Polymorphobacter megasporae: one gene and its partner. The protein of the gene in region 2 interacts with the protein of the main gene of each other region in a pairwise test. Links are inferred from orthologs where the notes say so. Each region holds a gene or a part of one and is shown on either strand. Other genes may lie near its edges. The genes, in order: pheT and secD.

Region 1 (9,556 bases), 3.7 Mb from region 2 along the record:
GATGTGCCTCGGCATGAACCCCGACAAGGTCCCGGCGGGTGAGCGCTGCGCCTCGACGAGCAACCGCAACTTCGTCGGCCGCCAGGGTCCCGGCGCACGGACGCATCTGTTGTCGCCCGCGATGGCGGCGGCGGCGGCGGTCACCGGCCATCTCACCGACGTCCGCGAGTTGATGGGCTGATGCAACCGTTCCACACCGTCACCGGTATCGCCGTCCCGTTCGGCGCGGAGAATGTCGACACCGACGTCATCATCCCGTCGCGCTTTCTCAAGACCGTGACGCGGTCGGGGCTCGGCGCGGGGGCGTTCGACGTCATCCGCAGCGACCCCGGCAACATCTTCGACTCGGCCCGCAACACGGGCGCGCCGATCCTGATCGCGGGCGACAACTTCGGCTGCGGGTCGAGCCGCGAACACGCGCCATGGGCGCTCGCCGACATGGGCTTCCGCGTCGTCATCGCACCGAGCTTCGCCGATATCTTCAGCGGCAATTCGTACAAGAACGGACTGGTGCTGGTCGAACTGCCGCAGGAGCAGATCGACCGGCTGATGGTCGTCGCCGCCGATGCCGACATCACCGTCGACCTCGAAAACCAGGTCGTCACGACCGGCTATCAGGACCGCTTCACCTTCGCCGTCGACCCGTTCCGCAAGGCCGCCCTGCTGTCGGGGCAGGACGAGATCGGCCTGACGCTGACGATGGCCCCGGCGATCGCGCGCTACGAGGCGCGGCTGGCGAGCGAGCGCCCGTGGCTCGCGGGGGCAGCAACGCGTTAACAGATCGACAAGTCCTCAAAATCCTATTCTGAATAATTTTCATTACGTGTAAGTAACATATGTAGTTGACTTGCGAACGACGCTGATGGAGTCATCATGGCATGATTCAGCTCGCCTATCGCAGTACCAGCATCGTCGACGACGGCTCGTCGACTTTTTTCATTACGCTCGCCGAAATCGTCGAGAAATCGCTGATTAACAACGCAAAGCGGAAGATTACCGGCGTCCTGGCCTTTAATTCCGGGCGATTCGTGCAAATCCTGGAGGGCGCCGCGAGCGACGTCGATCCGATGCTTGCCACAATCACGACCGATCGGCGCCACTCCGGCATCCATATCATGTCGCGTCAGTCGGTCGGCGCGCGGTCGTTCGGGGCGTGGTCGATGGCATTCGTCGGGGGCGGCACCAGCGCTGGGACGATCATGAACCTGCTCGCCGAATGCGATCCGTCGTCGGACGCGTATCGCACGGCGATCGGGGGCCTCGCGAAATGTATCGGCTAAGGCGCAATTAAGTCCGGACGGCGCGCGTCCGGCTTGGCGAAGCGCCGTCGCCTCGGCTACGGGGGCACGATGACCAAGACCCTGCTCCTCCTCCCCGGCGACGGGATCGGCCCCGAAGTCACCGCGCAGGCCGCGCGCGTCGTCGACCGGCTCAACACGCATCACGGCCTCGACGTGACGACGGCGACTGCGCGCTTCGGCGGCGCGGCGATCGATGCCGACGGCGTGCCGCTGACCGCAGAGACGCTCGCGCAGGCAAAGGCGTCCGACGCGGTGCTGATGGGCGCGGTCGGCGGGCCGCAATGGGCAAAGCAGGCGTACGACAAGCGTCCCGAGGCAGGGCTGCTGGCACTGCGCGCGGGGATGAACGTCTTCGCCAACCTGCGCCCGGCGAAATGTTTCGCCGCGCTCGCCGACGCGTCGAGCCTCAAGCGCGAGATCGTCGACGGGCTCGACATCCTGTTCGTCCGCGAACTCACCGGCGGGGTCTATTTCGGCGAGCCGCGCGGGATCGAGGATCTCGGCAATGGCGAGCGCCGCGGCGTCAACACCCACGTCTATACGTCGTCTGAAATCCGCCGCGTCGCACGGGTCGCCTTCGACCTCGCCAAGCACCGGAGTCGCCGGGTCGCTTCGGCCGAAAAGGCGAACGTGATGGAAGCGGGGCTGTTGTGGCGTGAGGAGGTGCAGGCGCTCCGCGACGCCGACTATCCGCACATCGACCTGACGCATATCCTCGCCGACAACGCCGCGATGCAGCTGGTCAAGGCGCCGAAGCAGTTCGACATCATTCTCACCGACAATCTGTTCGGCGATATCCTGTCCGACGCGGCGGCGATGCTGACGGGATCGCTCGGCATGCTGCCATCGGCGGCGCTGGGCGAGGCGGGGACGCCGGGGCTGTACGAGCCGATCCACGGCAGCGCGCCCGACATTGCCGGGCAGGGGGTGGCGAACCCGTGTGCGTCGATCCTCAGCCTCGCGATGGGGCTGCGCTACTCGCTCGGGCGGCCCGATCTCGCCGACGCGGTCGAAGCGGCGGTCGCAGCGGCGCTCGATGGCGGTGCGCGGACGCGCGACATCGGCGGGACGCTGGCAACCGCCGCGATGGCCGACGCGGTCCTCGCGCACCTCTAGTCGAGCGCCGCCGCGACCGCGGCAATCGCGCGTGCGATATCGGCGTCGGTCGTTCGCCAGTTAATCACGCAGATCCGCATCGCGCGCTGGCCGCGCCACGTCGTCGCCCCGAACATCGCCTCGCCGCTCGCGTTGATCCGGGCGATGACGGCATCGGTCGCGTCGCCGAACGAGATCAGCGCCTGATTGAGCCCGGGGCCGCCGATCAGCCGCGCGCCGGGGAGCGCGGCGATGCCGTGCGCCAGCGTCGCGGCATGCGCGCAGCAGCGGTCGACGAGCGCTGTGATGCCGTCGCGCCCCAACTCACGCAGCGCCGCATAGACGACGAAACCGCGTGCCCGGCGGCTCCATTCGGGGTTCCAGTCGACCGCCTCGCGTGCATCGCCGCCGACCGGCATGTAGCTCGCCGATACCGTCATCGCGGCGCGGTGCGCGGGGGCGTCGGCAACGACGGCGATTCCGCAGTCGTACGGGATGTTGAGCCATTTGTGCGCGTCGGTCGCCCAGCTGTCGGCGCGTTCGACCCCGTCGACGACCGCGCGGTGCCGTGGCGACGCCTTCGCCCACAAGCCGAACGCGCCGTCGACATGGACCCACGCGCCGGCCGCCTTGGCGCGTGGGATCAGCGTGGCGAAGTCGTCGCACGACCCGATGTTGAGGTCGGCGGCATTGAGCGCGACGATCACCGGGCGGTCGCCCGCGGCGGCGAGAGCGGCGTCGAATGCGGTCAGCAGGATCCGCCCGTCGTCGCCGGTTGCGACAGGCAAGAGCGCCTTCGTGCCGATCCCGAGCAGCCGCAGCGCGCGATCGATCGACAAATGCCGCTGGTCGTTCGCGATCACCATGATCGGCGGCCCCCCGGCGAGACCGTCGGCCTCGACGTCCCAGCCGCGGCCGGCGAGCAGCCGGTGGCGCGCCGCCGCAAGGCAGGTCGCATGCGCCATCTGGCAACCGCTGGTCAGCGCGAACGACGCCGCTGCCGGTAGGCCCAGCACGTCCTTGAGCCAATTCCCAGCGATCTCCTCGACCGCCGACGCGGCCGGGCTGCACGCTGTCAGGCCGGCATTCTGGTCCCATGTCGCGGCAAGCCAGTCGGCGGCGAGCGCCGAGGGGAGGGTGCCGCCGATGACCCAGGCGAAAAACCGACCGCCAGCGCTGCCGGTAATCCCGCCCTCGACGGCGGCAACAAGGTCCGTGATCACCTCGTCCGCAGCGGTTCCGGTATCGCCCAGCCCGATGTCGAGCCGGGCGCGGAGGTCGGCGAGGCTCACCGTTGCCGCGACGGGAGCGGCATCGAGTCCGGTGACATACGCCTTGGCCGCGGTGGCGGCAGCGTCGAGCGCGCGGATCGTCATCGTCTGATCGGTCATCAAAGTCTCCCCCGGAGGCGTATCGCACGGCTGGGCGCTGCGGTCTGGCGCTTTCCGGTTTCCGCGCTCGACTTGCCGATCTGCCTGCGCGTCGCTAAGTCGCGCACCCACAGGAGAACACGAATGGCCTACAACGTCGCCGTCGTCGGCGCGACCGGGAGCGTCGGGCGCGAGATGCTCAACATCCTTGCCGAGCGGCAGTTTCCGATCAAGGAAATCGCTGCGCTCGCGAGCGGGCGCAGCCAGGGCGACATCATCGATTTCGGCGAGGACGGGCGCACGCTCAAGGTGCAGAACCTCGAGCATTTCGACTTCTCCGGCTATGACATCGCGCTGTTCGCGGCAGGGTCGGGCCCGGCGGCGCAATACGCCCCGATCGCCGCCGCCGCCGGGTGCGTGGTCATCGACAATTCGTCGCTGTTCCGCATGGAGCGCGACGTCCCGCTGATCGTGCCCGAGGTCAACCCGACCGCGATCGACGGCTACACCAAGCGCAATATCATCGCGAACCCGAACTGTTCGACTGCACAGATGGTCGTCGCGCTCCAGCCGCTCCACGAGGCGGCGACGATCAAGCGCGTCGTCGTCGCGACCTACCAGTCGGTTTCGGGCGCGGGCAAGGCGGGGATGGACGAGCTGTTCGAACAGACCCGCGCGGTCTTCGTCGGCGACCCCAAGACGCATTCGAAGTTCACCAAGCAGATCGCCTTCAACGTCATCCCGCACATCGACGTCTTCATGCCCGACGGCCAGACCAAGGAAGAATGGAAGATGGTCGCCGAAACCGCGAAGATCATGGGGCAGGACATCAAGGTCGCCGCGACGTGCGTCCGCGTGCCGGTCTTTGTCGGTCACTCCGAAGCGATCTCGATCGAGTTCGAGCGGCCGTTGTCGGCGGCACAGGCGCAGGCGATCCTGCGCGAGGCCCCCGGCGTCATGCTCGTCGATAAGCGCGAAGACGGCGGCTACATCACCCCGCTCGAATGCGTCGGCGAATATGCGACCTACGTCAGCCGCGTCCGCAAGGATCCGACCGTCGAATACGGCCTGCAGCTGTGGTGCGTCGCGGATAATCTCCGCAAGGGTGCGGCGCTCAACGCGGTCCAGATCGCCGAGCTGCTCGGGCGGCGGCACCTGAAAAAGGCGGCTTAGACCCGTCCCGCAGCGTTCGTTTCGCCCGTTCGGGCCCGGGGCAAGGCAGCCGCTTGTCGCCGCTTGACGATTCCGCCCGCTTGAATCGCGGGCGGAATGACAATCCCGCCAAGGGTTTGGCTCCTTTTATTGCGTAAGACGTTTTGGTGACGGCTTCGCTAATCGGCTGCAATTGCGCCGTGCGAGGCTGCTCCGGGTACCGGCGCGTTTTCACCGGTAATTAGCTTAAGAGGTTCCCTCCTTATGATGAAATTCATTTTCGCCGCATCTGCGGCGTTGGCCGCTGCGTCGGCATCGGCCCAGGTCGGTTCGGTCGTCAGCGAGCCGACGCAGGCGTTCAACGGGCCGTACATCGGTATCCAGGGCGGCTGGCAGCAGGATGAGCAGCGGCTCGGGCTCGCGACCGCCGACGGCTCGTTCTACCGCGCGCGCGACCGGACGTCGGGTTTCGCCTATGGCGGACAGATCGGCTACGACTACCGTCTGAGCCCGCACTTCGTCCTCGGTGTCGAGGCGAGCGCGACCGGGCGGACCGGCGATGGCCGGTCGTACGACGGCTATAACAACATCTACGATCTGCGCGTCGGACGGACCTTCAACGGAACCGGCCGCCTTGGTTATCTCGTCAATCCCGGCGGGCTGGTCTACGTCCGCGGCGGCTATTCGAACGCGCGCTTCGACACCGGAAACGGCACCGGATACGATGTCGAGAACCGTGACGGCTACACCGTCGGCGTCGGCTACGAGCAGGCGATCGCCCGCGCGGTGACGGCCCGGGTCGAGTATAACTACTCGGAATACGGCACGCGCAACCTGTACGACGCCTCGTTCGCCAACGAGGGCAACGTCACCAGCAATTACCGCCGCAACGCTGTGACGGCAGGGCTGAACTTCCACTTCTAGTCGACCACGCCGGGGCAGGGAGATCCTGCCCCGGCACGCTTCGATTGCCGGTGTCCAAGCCGGAGCGTATCGAACGCGCATGAGCAATGACCCGACCAAGACCGCCGTGCCGGCGCAGACCTTTGCTTCGTTCGACGGGCAGGCGATCGTATGGCGCGAGGTCGGGGAGGGGCGGCCCGTCGTCCTGCTCCACGGGCTGTTCAGCGACGCGGTTACCAACTGGATCAGGTTCGGCACCGCCGCGACGATCGCCGCCGCCGGGTTCCGTGTCATCATGCCCGATTTCCGCGGGCACGGGCTGAGTGCCAAGCCGCACGACGCCGCTGCGTACCCGGTCGACGTCCTGTCGCGCGATGTCGAGGCGCTCGTCGCGCACCTCGGGCTGACCGACTTCGACCTCGGCGGCTATTCGCTCGGCAGCCGGACCGCGGTGCGCTTGATGGTTCGTGGGATGCGTCCGCGCCGCGTGGTCCTCGCCGGGATGGGCCTCGCCGGGTTGATCGAGTCGAACCGGCGGACCGGCTGGTTCCTAAACGTCATCGCCGAGCCCGACAGCTTCGCGCGCGGCACCCCCGGCTGGCTCGCGGTCCAGTTCATGAAGACCAACAAGATCGACGGTGAGGCGGTGTCGCACCTCCTCCGCGCGCAGGCGGAAACGTCGATCGACGCGATCCGCGCGCTGGCGACCCCGGCGCTGGTGGTGTGCGGTGCCGCCGATCAGGACAATGGCTCGGCCCCCGATCTCGCGGCGGCGCTGCCTAACGCACACTATAACGAGATCCCGGGGACGCACATGAGTTCGGTCACGATGCCCAACCTCGGCGCTGCGATCGCCGCGTTCGTGGCGCAGGAAAGTCCCGCTTAATTACCGATTGTCATCCCCGCGAAGGCGGGGACCGAAGGTCACCACTGGCAGGGACTTTGGGTCCCCGCTTTCACGGGGATGACGTCGAAATGATAACCTAGCCCCGCAGCACGCCGCCAACCTTCGCCGCGGCGGCGACGATCTTCGCCGAGATCGCGTCGATGTCGGCATCGGTGAAGCTGCGCTCGACCGGCTGGAGCGTTACCGTCAACGCAAGGCTGACCTTGTCGTCGAGCGGGAAGCGGTCGAACAGCGCGACGTTGGTGATCGCCACCTTGTCGGCGCCGCGAACGCTCCGCAGCAGCGTCTCTGCGGGCAGATCGGCGGCGACGACGAAGGCGAAGTCGCGGGTTATCGCCTGCAACGGCGGCGGGGTGAACGCCGGGCGCGACCGCTTGCCCGACCGCGCCGCCGGGATCGCATCGAGGTAGATTTCGGCGACCGCGACCGGCTCGCGTGTCGTCGCGACGCGCGGGTGGAGCTCGCCGAAGCTCGCCAGAACCATCTTCGCTCCGAGTGCGAGGCGGCCCGAACGCCCGGGGTGGAACCACGGATCGACGGGCGGCAGGACGCTCAGCCGGTCGACCGGCACCCCGGCGGCGGCGAGCGCGGCGACCGCCTCGGCCTTCGCGTCGAACGCCGAATAAGTCGTCGCCGCGCCGGTCCGCCAGTCGCGCGCGCGCGCGGCACCGGCCATCACGATCGCAGCAGTGGCGTGCTCGCCATCGGCCAGATAGCGCCGCCCGACCTCGAACAGCCGGACGCCCGCCTCGCCGCGGTCGAGGTTGCGCTTCGCCGCCGCGAGCAGCCCGGGGACGAGCGACGGACGCATCGCCGACAGCTCGGACGAGATCGGATTGTCGAGCGTCCACGCCGCGCCGCCGAACGGCTCGGCCTGCGCCGGGGAGACGAAGCTCCATGTCACCGCCTCGTCGAGCCCGCGCGCGGCGAGTGCGCGGCTAAGGCGGCGCTCGATCAATTGCGCCGGGGTCGCGGTCGGGCGGGCGACGCCCTCGGCGCGCGGCAGCGGGGTCGACGGGATATGCGCAAAGCCGTTGATGCGGACGACTTCCTCGACGATATCGGCCTCGCCGTCGATGTCGCGCCGCCACGACGGCACGGCGATGCGCCAGCGCTCGCCGCGCGTCACGCCGAAGCCGAGCCGCGTCAGGATCGCCGCCTGTTCGTCGGTCCCGACCGCGACCCCCGCGAGGGTGCGGGTGCGGTCGGGGCGGTACATCACGGTCTTGTCGGGGACGGGGATGCTGCCGGCGACGACCGCGTCGGACGCCTCGCCGCCGCACAGGTCGAGGACCATCGCGGTCGCGAGGTCGAGGCCGCCGACGAGGAAACCGGGGTCGACACCGCGTTCGAAGCGCGCGCGCGCGTCGCTGCTCAGCCCAAGCTTGCGCCCGGTCGCGCCGATCCGCTCGGGGGCGAAATAGGCGCATTCAATCAGCACGTCGGTCGTCGCCGCCGACACGCCCGACGCCGCCCCGCCCATGATCCCGCCGATGTCGTGGACTTCGCGGTCGTCGGCGATGACGGTCATTGTCGCGTCGAGCGCATAGGTCTTGCCGTTGAGCGCGGCGACGCTTTCGCCCGGCACCGCGCGCCTGGCGGTCAGTCCGCCGGTGACATGCGCGAGGTCGTAGACGTGAAGCGGGCGGCCACGGTCGAAGGTGATGAAATTGGTGATGTCGACAAGCGCCGAGATCGGCTTCTGCCCGATCGCGCGGAGCCGCCGCTGGAGCCAGTCGGGCGAGGGGCCGTTGACGACGCCGCGAACTGCGCGCCCGAGGAACGCCGGGCAGCTGTCAGGATCGTCGGTGCGGATTTCGACCGGGCAGGGGAAGCAGCCCGCGACCGGCGCGACCGGCGGCGTCCGCAGCGTCCCAATACCGGCGGCGGCGAGGTCGCGCGCGATCCCGGCGACCCCCATGCAATCCTGCCGGTTCGGCGTGATCCCGACCTCGATCACCGGATCGTCGAGCGCTGCCCATGCGGCGTAGGCGGTGCCGATCGGGGCGTCTTCGGGAAGGTCGATGATCCCGTCATGCTCGTCGGACAGCTCGAGCTCGCGCATCGAACACATCATCCCACGCGATTCGACGCCGCGAATGCTCGCGACCTTGAGCGTCAGGTCGCTCCCGGGAACGTACGTCCCGACCGCGCCGAACACGCCCTTCATCCCCGCGCGCGCGTTCGGCGCACCGCAAACAACTTGGACCGAATCGCCGCCGGTGGTGACGGTCAGCACCTGGAGCTTGTCGGCCTGCGGGTGCGGCGCGGCGGTGAGCACCTCGGCGATGACGAACGGCGCGAGCGCCTTCGCCGGATCGGTCACCCCCTCGACCTCGAGCCCGCAATCGGTCAGCGCGGTCAGAATGCGGTCGAGCGAGGCATCGGTGTCGAGATGGTCGCGGAGCCACGACAGAGTGAATTTCACGCCCCGACTCCCCCGCTCAGCGTCGGCACGTCGATGCCGCGGAAGCCGTAGTGGCGGAGCCAGCGGGCGTCGCCGTCGAAGAAGGCGCGGAGGTCGGTCATGCCGTATTTGAGCATCGCCAGCCGGTCGATGCCGCAGCCGAAGGCAAAGCCCTGATACTCCTCGGGGTCGAGGCCGCAGGCTTCGATGACGCGCGGATGGACCATGCCGCTGCCGAGGATTTCGAGCCACGACTCGCTGCCGCCGATCGACAGCGTGCCGCCCGCCCACGAACAGCCGACGTCGACTTCGGCCGACGGCTCGGTGAAGGGGAAATAGCTCGGGCGCAGCCGCAGCTCGATCTCGTCGACCTCGAAGAACGCCTTGACGAAGGTCTCGAGCGTCCACTTGAGATGTCCCA
Region 2 (9,473 bases):
GCACGACGTCATCAACGACCGCTTCGCCCACAAGGCGATCGAGAAGGGCGCCGACGGCCTGATCGCGGTCGCCGCCGGGGCGGGCGGCCATGCCGGCACGACCTCGCCGTTCGCGCTCATCCAGGAAATCCGCAAGTGGTTCGACGGCCCGCTCGCGCTGTCGGGGTCGATCGCCAGCGGCGCGTCGGTGCTTGCGGCGACCGCGATGGGAGCCGACTTCGCCTATATCGGCTCGGCGTTCATCGCCACGACCGAGGCGCGCGCCGACGAGCGCTACAAGCAGATGATCGTCGACAGTTCGGCATCCGACATCGTCTATTCGAGCCTGTTCACCGGGGTCAGTGGCAACTACCTCAAGCCGTCGATCACGCTTGCCGGAATGGACCCCGACCACCTTCCCGAGGGCGACGTCTCGACGATGGACTTCGGCAGCGGCGCCGCGCCCAAGGCGTGGAAGGAAATCTGGGGCTGCGGCCAAGGGATCGGCGCGATCGATGCCGTTATGCCAGCGGCGGCGTTCATCGCGAAGCTGCGCCGCGAGTATGATAGCGCCCGCGGCCGGATCGGGATCGCGCCGTTGCGAGCGGTGGCGGCGTAGTTCAGACCGTCACGGCGGAGCGCGGAACCCCGATGCACCGGCGTCGTTGCGGTTCGACACAGGAGAGACGCCCATGGAACTGACTATCCCGCTCGAGACCGTCTGCCGCGTCATCCTGCGCGCCCGCGAGTTCGAGGCGCTGGTGCCCGACACCGATCCCGACGACGGCTCGAACCCGACCGATGACGGCGCCGCCGACGAGATCGAGGACGACGGCGACAACCCGACCGAGGAGGAGCTGCGCGCGATCATCGACGACCTCGCCGACGACGAGAAGGCCGAGCTCGTTGCCCTCGCGCTGGTCGGCCGCGGGACGTACGATGCGAGCGAGTGGTCCGACGCGATGGACGACGCCAGCGAGGAGGTCGACGACGCTGCGGACTTCCTGCTCGATCTGCCGATGCTTGCGGCGTACCTCGAAGGCGGCCTCGCCGCGTTCGACCTGTCGTGCGACGGGCTTGGGCAGGTCGTCTGACGCTCTGCTTAAGTTGACAGAGTTGGCAATTTCGACGCCGTGATCGCGTCCTGCGGTCACGGCATTAAGTTGACAGTGTTGACGTTTTCGGCGGTTTGGCGCGGCTTGTCCGCGGGCTCGAACGGTAGAGCAGGAGCGCGGTCAGCAGGCGATTAGTGACGACGACCCGCTCGCCGACGATCGCCCCCTTGTACTTCACTGGCCGCGTCTCGCCCTCGGACACGCGGTCGGCTGCCTCGTCCGCGATGTCGGCCATGTAGCGGTCGAGCGCCGCATCCCACGCGCGGGCGAAGGCGGCATTGTGCGGCTGATCGCGAAACTTGTACGCGCTTGTCCGCGACAGGCCGATCCGCGCACAGACCTCGCGGACGTTACCCGAGGTCGCGAGGTCGGTGACGAACTGACGCTGACGCGCCGGGGTCCACCCGGTGCGACGACGACGGCGACGAGGCGGGGAAGTGTCCATCCCCGCCCATAGCCTAATTGGTTCGCAATGTCAAGATTGCACCGCCAAATCCTACAAAAGGTAAGATCAGCGGCGTGCCCGCTCGACGTTGATCGACGGGCCGGCCTTCTTCGCCAGCGGCTCGATCTTCGGCTTGACGCCGAGCGCGATCAGCAGCGACGACGAGACGAAGATCGACGAATATGTGCCGACGACGATCCCGAGCAGCATCGCTGCGGTGAACCCGAAGATCACGTCGGGGCCGAGCAGCAGCATCGCGGTCAGCGCGGTGATCATCGCCAGCGACGTCATCACGGTGCGCGGCAGCGTCTCGTTGACGCTGAGGTCGATGATCGGGCCGATGTCCATCTGGCGGTACTTGCGCAGGTTTTCGCGAATCCGGTCATCGATCACGACCTTGTCGTTGAGGCTGTAGCCGATGATCGTCAGGATCGCGGCGACGACGTTCAAGTCGAACTCGAGGTGTGTCAGCGCGAAGAAACCGAGCGTCACCGTGACGTCGTGGACGAGCGCGACGACGGTCGAGACGCCGAAATGCCATTCGAAGCGGAACCAGGTGAACAGCGCTACCGCCGCCATCGACAGCAGCACCGCGAGCGCACCCTTGTGGATCAGCTCCTGGCTGACCTTGCCGCTCACCGACTCGGTGCGGCGGAAGCTGACATTGCCGTATTTGCCCTTGAGGTCGCTCTGGACCTTGGCGACGACCTTCTGCACCGCGGTCTGGTCGCCCGGCGGCAGCGGCAGGCGGATCAGGATGTTCTTCGGCGAGCCGAATTCCTGCAGCGAGACATCGCCGACGCCGAGGCCGCGAACCTCGCCGCGCAGCCGGTCGAGCGGCGGTGCCACCGGGAAGGCGACCTCCATCGTCAACCCGCCGACGAAATCGACGCCGAGGTTGAGCCCGCGCGTCGCGAGCAGCCCGATCGAGCCGAGCGTCAGCAGCAGCGTCAGCGCGAACGCGAAGTAGCGAAGCTTGACGAAGCCGATGTTGGTGTTGTCAGGAACGATCTTCAACGGCATGACTGGCTTCCTTGATCCTCCCCGCCTTCGGGGAGGGGGACCATCGCCCTTGCGATGGTGGAGGGGCGGTTGAACGGGCTCACTGCTTGCGCGCTCAGCCACGAGGCAACACCGGAAGCGTCGCTCAAAACCGCTGCGGCGGGAATCCTGATACAGCGCAAGCCTTGCGTTGCGAGCCATGCATCGCGGGAGATATCGCGCTGCGGCCGATCGGCATGGTCGTGCGAGCGACCATCGATCTCGATAGCCAGCCGCGCGGCTGAACAATAAAAGTCGAGCACGTACTCACCTACCGCATGCTGGCGGCGAAACTTCAGCCCACCCGGCCGCAGACGGAGTTCCTGCCAGAGCAGGACTTCGGGAAGGCTCATGTCGCGGCGCAGCCGGCGGGCCGTGTCGACGTTGCGCGGAACGCCGCTCATGCGGTCTGCGAGCTCGTACGCCCGCCCCTCCACCATGCAAGGGCATGGTCCCCCTCCCCGAAGACGGGGAGGATTTCGATCAAATTCATATCGTCAGCGCCTTCGGGCGGGCGCTCGTCAGCCAGCGCGAGACCATCAGACGAACGACGGTGACGGCGGTAAAGACGCTCGTGGCGATGCCGATCGACAGCACCACCGCGAAGCCCTTGATCGGCCCCGACCCGAACATGAACATGATGATCGCGACGATGATGTTGAGCGAGTTCGCGTCCCAGATCGTCCGCGTCGCGTCGCGGAAGCCGACCTCGACGCTCGCGATGACGCCCCGGCCCTTGCGCTGCTCCTCGCGGATGCGCTCGTTGATCAGGACGTTGGCGTCGACCGCCGCGCCGATCGTCAGGACAAGGCCCGCGATCCCCGGCAGCGTCAGCGTCGCGCCGACGACCGACATCACGCCGATGATCAGGATCATGTTGAGGATCAGCGCGATCACCGAATAGACGCCGAAGCGGCCGTAGGTGACGATCATCAGCAGCGCGACCGCGATCACCGCGGTGCCCGCAGCGAGGCTGCCGGCGCGGATCGAGTCGGCACCGAGGTCGGGACCGACGGTGCGTTCCTCGACGACCTTCAGCTCGACCGGCAGCTTGCCCGACCGCAGCAGGATGGCGAACTGGTTCGCGCTCGCGGTCGTGTAGTTGCCCGAGATGATGCCCGAGCCGCCGAGGATCGCGCCATTGATCCGTGGCGCGGAGATGACCTTGTTGTCGAGGATGATCGCGAACGGCTTGCCGACATTCTCCTGCGTCGCCTTGGCGAAGCGGCGGCCGCCGGTCGAATCGAAGCGGAAGGTGACGGCGGGCGAGCCGTTGTCGTCCTGCCCGACCTGGCTGTCGACGAGCTGGTCGCCGGTGATCATCGCGCGGCGCTTGACCGCGACGGTGCCCGGCTGGTCGGCATACGGCAGGATCTGGCTGCCGGCGGGGGCGTGACCCGCGGCGACTTCGGCGGGGTCGGCGTCGGTGTCGACGAGCTTGAATTCGAGCTTGGCGGTCTTGCCGAGCAGCGCCTTAAGCGCCGACGGGTCCTGCAGGCCGGGGACTTGGACGACGATGCGGTTGTCGCCCTGGCGGACGATCGTCGGCTCGCGGGTGCCGAGTTCGTCGATCCGGCGGCGGATGACTTCTACCGCCTGCTCCATCGCGCTGTTGGTCGCCGACGTGATGCCGGCGTCGGTCGGCGTCATCGTCACGCGGTTGCCGTCGACGACGGCGACCTCGACATCGCGCTGCCCGGTGAGGTTGCCGACGGGGCGCGTTACCTTGCGCAGCGTTTCGACCGCACGGTCGAGCTGGGTCGGGTCGGTCACCGTCAGTGCGACGGCGCTGCCGGTGATGCCGAGGTCGCGATACTTGACCGCGCCGCCGTCGGCTCCAGCGAGTTCGGTACGGGCAGTTTCCTCGAGGCCGTCGAGCTTCTGCTTGCGGACGTCGTCGGTCGCCGCTTCGAGCATCATGTAGCTGCCGCCGCGCAGGTCGAGGCCGAGATTGAGCGTTCCCGTGGGCACGAACGACGGCAGCGACTTGAGCGTCGCCGCGGGGATGAAATTGGGGATCGCGAAGATCACGCCGAGGACCAGCGTGGCCAGAATCGTCCACACTTTCCAGTTTGGAAAGCCGAGCATGCTAGTTCTTCGTGTCGTTGGCGGCGGCGGGGAGCGGCTTGGTCCGGACTTCGGACAGCGTGCCCTTGACGACGCGCAGCTTGACGCCGGTCGCGACCTCGACCTCGAGCTCGGTGTCGGCGACCTTGGTCACCCGTCCGATCAGCCCGCCGCCGGTGACGACCTCGTCGCCGCGCTTGACCGCGTCGATCGCGGCGCGATGCGCCTTGGCGCGCTGCTGCTGCGGGCGGATCATCAGGAAGTAGAAGATCGCGAAAATCGCCACATACGGCAGGAACAGGAGCAGGTTGCCCTGGAGGCCGGAGGCCGCTGCCGTCTGGGCATAGGCCGGGGATGAGAACATGAAAGTTTCTTCCGTGGGGTAGGTTTGCGCGGCTCTATAGCCGATGCGAGGTAGCGCGCAAATGGTCGCGGCGCTGCTGGCGATCCTGCCCCTCCCCGTTGCGGGGTGGATCGGGTACATCGCGCCGATGACCGACCCCCTCATCCGCATCGCCGACGCGCTCGATCGCCTTGTGCCGCCGCTCCCCGTGCCCGCCGATCCCGCGGTTGGCGATGCCTTCGTCTTCGACGGCGGCGTTCTGCGCGCGGTCGCCCCGCCGCCGGCCCAGCCGCTCGCTCGTTTTGCCGGGGTCGACGCCCAGCGCGATGCCCTGCTCGCCAACACCCGGCGCCACGCCGCCGGAGCAGCCGCGCACGACGTCCTGCTGTGGGGCGCGCGCGGGATGGGCAAAAGCTCGCTCGTTCGCGCGGTCCATGCGGCGGTGGTTGCCGAGGCGACTGGGCCGGCGCTCGCGCTGATCCAGGTCGCGCGCGACGATCTGACCGGCCTGCCCGGCCTGTTCCGCGTGCTCGGACTAACCTCCCGCCGCTTCATCGTCTATGCCGACGACGTCTCGTTCGAGGCCGACGAGCGCCAGTACAAGGCGCTGCGATCGATCCTCGACGGCGGGATCGAGGCACGACCCGATAACGTCCGGCTTGCCGTCACGTCGAACCGGCGGCACCTCGTGGCGCGCGAGCACGCCGATACCGAGGCGGCGAGCGCGATCAACGCGCGCGACGTCATCGACGACCGGCTCGCGCTCGCCGATCGCTTCGGGCTCAGCCTCGGGTTTCACAACTGCGACCAGATTACATATCTGGCGATCGTCGCGGGCTATGCAGCCGCGCATGGTCTCGCCTTCACCGACGCCGAGGCGCTCGAATGGGCGGTGGGGCGCGGCCACCGCTCGGGCCGGGTCGCGTGGCAGTTCGTCATCGAACTGGCGGGGCGCGCCAATCGCGCTATCGCGATGTGATTTGGTCCGCTATCGCTCGGACGTGACGATTTCAGACCGAAATTTTCAACGGCTGGTCCTCGCGGCGATGGCGAGCGGTCTCGTGCTGTTGCTGATCGCTGCGGGCGTGGTCGTCCTTGCGGCCGGCGAACGGCAGCGCAGCACCGCGCTCGTCGTGCATACCTATGAGGTCGAGCGCGCGCTCGACAAGTTCAGCATCCTGACCGAACAGCTCGAAACAGCCCGGCGCGGATATCTGCTCCACCATCGCCAAGCGTCGCTCGACACGTATCGGCGGACGACCGCCGCGATCCCGCATCAACTCGATCGCCTGGAATCGCTGACCCGCGACAACGCCTCGCAGCAGACGCGGATCGTCGGCCTGCGCGCCGAGGCAAAGCTTCATCTCGATTCGGCGCAGCAGACCTTCGCACGGCTGGCCGACCCGAACCCGGCGATGCAGGCGATGGCCGATTTCGCCGTCGACAGCAGCTTCGTCTCGATGGTCGCGCTGCGCAACATGACGTCGGTGATGGAGACCGAGGAGAAGCGGCTGCTGGCCATCCGCCGGGCGGCGCAGGACAAGGCGTCGTCCGACCTTAATATCATCCTCGGCGTGGTCGGCTTTCTGATCCTCGGGATCATGGGCGGCGCGTCGTGGATCGTGCTGCGCTACACCGCCGACCTCAATGTCGCGCAGGAGGCGTTGCGCAGCGTCAATTCGGGGCTCGAAGACGCGGTGACCGCGCGCACGGTCGAACTCAGCCGCGCCAACGACGAGATTCAGCGCTTCGCCTATATCGTCAGCCACGACCTGCGGTCGCCGCTGGTCAACATCATGGGTTTCACCGCCGAGCTCGAGGCGGCGATCGGTCCGTTGACCGGGCTCGCCGACCGGGTCGACCACAGCGCTCCCGACCTGATGCAGAGCGATGCCCGCGAAGCGCTCGCCGACCTCCCCGAAGCGATCGGTTTCATCCGCACCTCGACCAACAAGATGGACCGGCTGATCAACGCGATCCTGCGGCTGTCGCGCGAGGGACGGCGGACGCTGGCCCCGGCACGGGTCGATATCGCCGGGCTTGCCGAGTCGATCCGCGACAGCCTCCAGTTCCGGCTCAACGAACTAAAGGCCGAGATCGCGATCGCCCCCGCAATGCCGACGATCGTTACCGACCGGCTCGCGCTCGAGCAAATCCTGTCGAACCTCATTGAAAACGCGACGAAATATCTTCAGCCGGGCCGTCCCGGGCGGATCGTCGTCAGCGCGCGGCGCGAAGGACAGCGTGTCATCATCGACGTCACCGACAACGGCCGCGGGGTCGCGATTGCCGACCATGAGCGGATTTTCGAGCTGTTCCGCCGCTCGGGGGTTCAGGACCAGCCCGGCGAAGGGCTCGGCCTCGCGCACGTTCGCGCCTTGTCGTATCGCCTGGGTGGCGTCATCACCTGTATCTCCGACCTTGGCGCTGGGGCGACCTTTCGGCTATCGCTGCCGCACGCGCTGAAGGCCGAACTGCGCGAGGAAAGTCCCGCATGAGCGAACATAGCGTCAACATCATCATGATCGAGGATGATGAAGGTCATGCCCGGCTGATCGAAAAGAATATCCGCCGCGCCGGCATCGCCAATGCGATCCGTCATTTCGTCGACGGCACGACCGCGCTCGACTATCTGTTCCACGCCCCCGACGGCCCGGCGAACAACGGCCCGGCGCTGATCCTGCTCGATCTCAACCTGCCCGACATGAGCGGCATCGACATCCTCGGCAAGATCAAGGCCGATCCGCGGCTCAAGCGGACGCCGGTCGTCGTGCTGACCACGACCGACGACAAGCAGGAAATCCAGCGCTGCTACGATCTCGGTGCGAACGTCTACATCACCAAGCCGGTCAACTACGAGAATTTCGCCCGGGCGATACAGCAGCTCGGCTTGTTCCTGTCGGTCATCCAAGTGCCCGAGGTCGGCGACGACGCGTGACCGAGCGTCCGCGCATCCTGTATATCGACGACGACGAGGGACTTTGCCGGCTGGTTTCGCGCGCGCTCGGCAAGCGCGGCTATGATGTCAGTGTCGCGACCAACGGCCTCGACGGGGTCGCGGAGGTCAAGAAGACCGTGTTCGACCTGATCGCGGTCGATCATTACATGCCCGGCTACGATGGTTTAAGCACGCTTGAAGCCCTTCGCGCCCTGCCCGACGTCCCGCCGATCATCTACGTCACCGGGTCCGAAGAGAGCCGGATTGCGGTCGCCGCGCTCAAGGCGGGCGCGATCGACTATGTCGTCAAGACGATCGGCGACGATTTCTTCGACCTGCTGACGAACGCTTTCGACACCGCGATGACCGCCGTCGCCCTGAAGGCGCAAAAGGCCGAGGCCGAGGTCGCGCTGCGCGCGTCGAATGCGCGGCTCGAGGCGCTGCTCCACGAGGTTAATCACCGCGTCGCGAACTCGCTCCAGCTTGTCTCGGCGTTCATTCACCTTCAGGCGAAGGCGCTGACCGATCCCGCCGCGAAGAGCGCGCTCGCCGACACGCAGGCGCGGATCACCGCGATCGCGCAGGTCCACAAGCGGCTGTACACGTCGGACGACGTCGAGGGCGTGGCGATGGACGATTATCTCGCCGCGCTGGTCCGCGAGCTCGAAAAGACGTGGTCGACCCCGGCCTCGCCGCGCGCGCTCCGCCTGATCGCCGCGCCGATCCGGCTGGCGACCGACCGTGCGGTGTCGCTCGGGGTGATCGTCAACGAGCTCGTCAGCAACGCGTGCAAATACGCCTATCCGCAGGGCCAGCCTGGCGAGATCCGCATCGAACTGGCGCTCGACGGCGCGCGCGACTTCGTCCTCCGCGTCGAGGACGACGGCGCCGGACTGCCCGCGTCGAAGTTGCCGACCGGCACCGGGATCGGCACGAAGCTGATCGGCGCGATGGCGGCGAGCTTGGGCTCCAACCTCGTCTACGACCCGGCCTATGTCGGCGTGCGCGCGACGCTTCGCGCGTCGGTCTAACTGCGGTTCGATCGCGCGTTAACTGTAGCATACTTGTCGCAGCGATCGGTTATGGTGCACCGCGTCATAATTCTAGGAGTCGCCGATGCGCTTGCCCTTGATCGCCCCCGCCGACCTGTCGCCCGAGCAGAAGCCGCTCTACGACGACATGCGCAAAGGTATCGCCAGCAACTTCAATGCGTTCAAGGTCGAACGTGAAGACGGCGCGCTGATGGGTCCATGGAACCCGTGGCTCCACGAACCCGTGATCGGCAAGGCGATCTGGGACCTGACGCTGGCGATGACCGCGCAGGCGGTGCTTCCCGACAACGTCCGCCAGATCGTCATCCTCGTCGTCGGCGCGCGATTCGACGCGGCGTACGAGCTCTACGCGCACATTGCGGTCGCCGAACGTGACGGCATGGCTGCCGAACGCCTTGCGACGATCACCGCCGACCTCAAGCCGACCGACCTGTCGCCCGAGGAGAGCATCGCCTTCGACCTCGCCTTCACGCTCGTTCGCGGCGGCACCCTG

The links.
Region 1: the proteins of secD (region 2) and pheT interact in binary tests that used the Escherichia coli proteins (3 or more experiments, as listed by UniProt). The link is inferred for Polymorphobacter megasporae from one-to-one orthologs.

Annotation. Positions count from the first base shown.
Region 1 is NZ_CP081848.1:109,274-118,829, reverse strand. The notes cover bases 6,481-9,556. They hold pheT (phenylalanine--tRNA ligase subunit beta), read right to left. Parts: upstream 9,157-9,556; coding sequence 6,805-9,156; downstream 6,481-6,804. Other genes in these bases: pheS (phenylalanine--tRNA ligase subunit alpha), read right to left, coding at 9,153-9,556; KTC28_RS00580 (alpha/beta fold hydrolase), read left to right, coding at 6,481-6,707. In the rest of the region: leuC (3-isopropylmalate dehydratase large subunit), read left to right, coding at 1-181; leuD (3-isopropylmalate dehydratase small subunit), read left to right, coding at 181-777; KTC28_RS00605 (BLUF domain-containing protein), read left to right, coding at 879-1,280; leuB (3-isopropylmalate dehydrogenase), read left to right, coding at 1,350-2,417; KTC28_RS00595 (pyridoxal phosphate-dependent decarboxylase family protein), read right to left, coding at 2,414-3,787; KTC28_RS00590 (aspartate-semialdehyde dehydrogenase), read left to right, coding at 3,911-4,939; KTC28_RS00585 (outer membrane protein), read left to right, coding at 5,183-5,842; more of KTC28_RS00580, read left to right, coding at 5,922-6,480.
Region 2 is NZ_CP081848.1:3,814,698-3,824,170, forward strand. What follows is about bases 2,370-5,362. They hold secD (protein translocase subunit SecD), read right to left. Parts: upstream 4,669-5,362; coding sequence 3,070-4,668; downstream 2,370-3,069. Other genes in these bases: secF (protein translocase subunit SecF), read right to left, coding at 2,370-2,562; KTC28_RS17745 (endonuclease domain-containing protein), read right to left, coding at 2,553-2,984; yajC (preprotein translocase subunit YajC), read right to left, coding at 4,670-5,011; KTC28_RS17760 (ATP-binding protein), read left to right, coding at 5,073-5,362. Also shown: KTC28_RS17725 (NAD(P)H-dependent flavin oxidoreductase), read left to right, coding at 1-598; KTC28_RS17730 (DUF3775 domain-containing protein), read left to right, coding at 672-1,073; KTC28_RS17735 (hypothetical protein), read right to left, coding at 1,138-1,539; more of secF, read right to left, coding at 1,606-2,369; more of KTC28_RS17760, read left to right, coding at 5,363-5,969; KTC28_RS17765 (sensor histidine kinase), read left to right, coding at 5,992-7,488; KTC28_RS17770 (response regulator), read left to right, coding at 7,485-7,928; KTC28_RS17775 (sensor histidine kinase), read left to right, coding at 7,925-8,959; KTC28_RS17780 (carboxymuconolactone decarboxylase family protein), read left to right, coding at 9,045-9,473. UniProt on the Escherichia coli protein: Part of the Sec protein translocase complex. Interacts with the SecYEG preprotein conducting channel. SecDF uses the proton motive force (PMF) to complete protein translocation after the ATP-dependent function of SecA.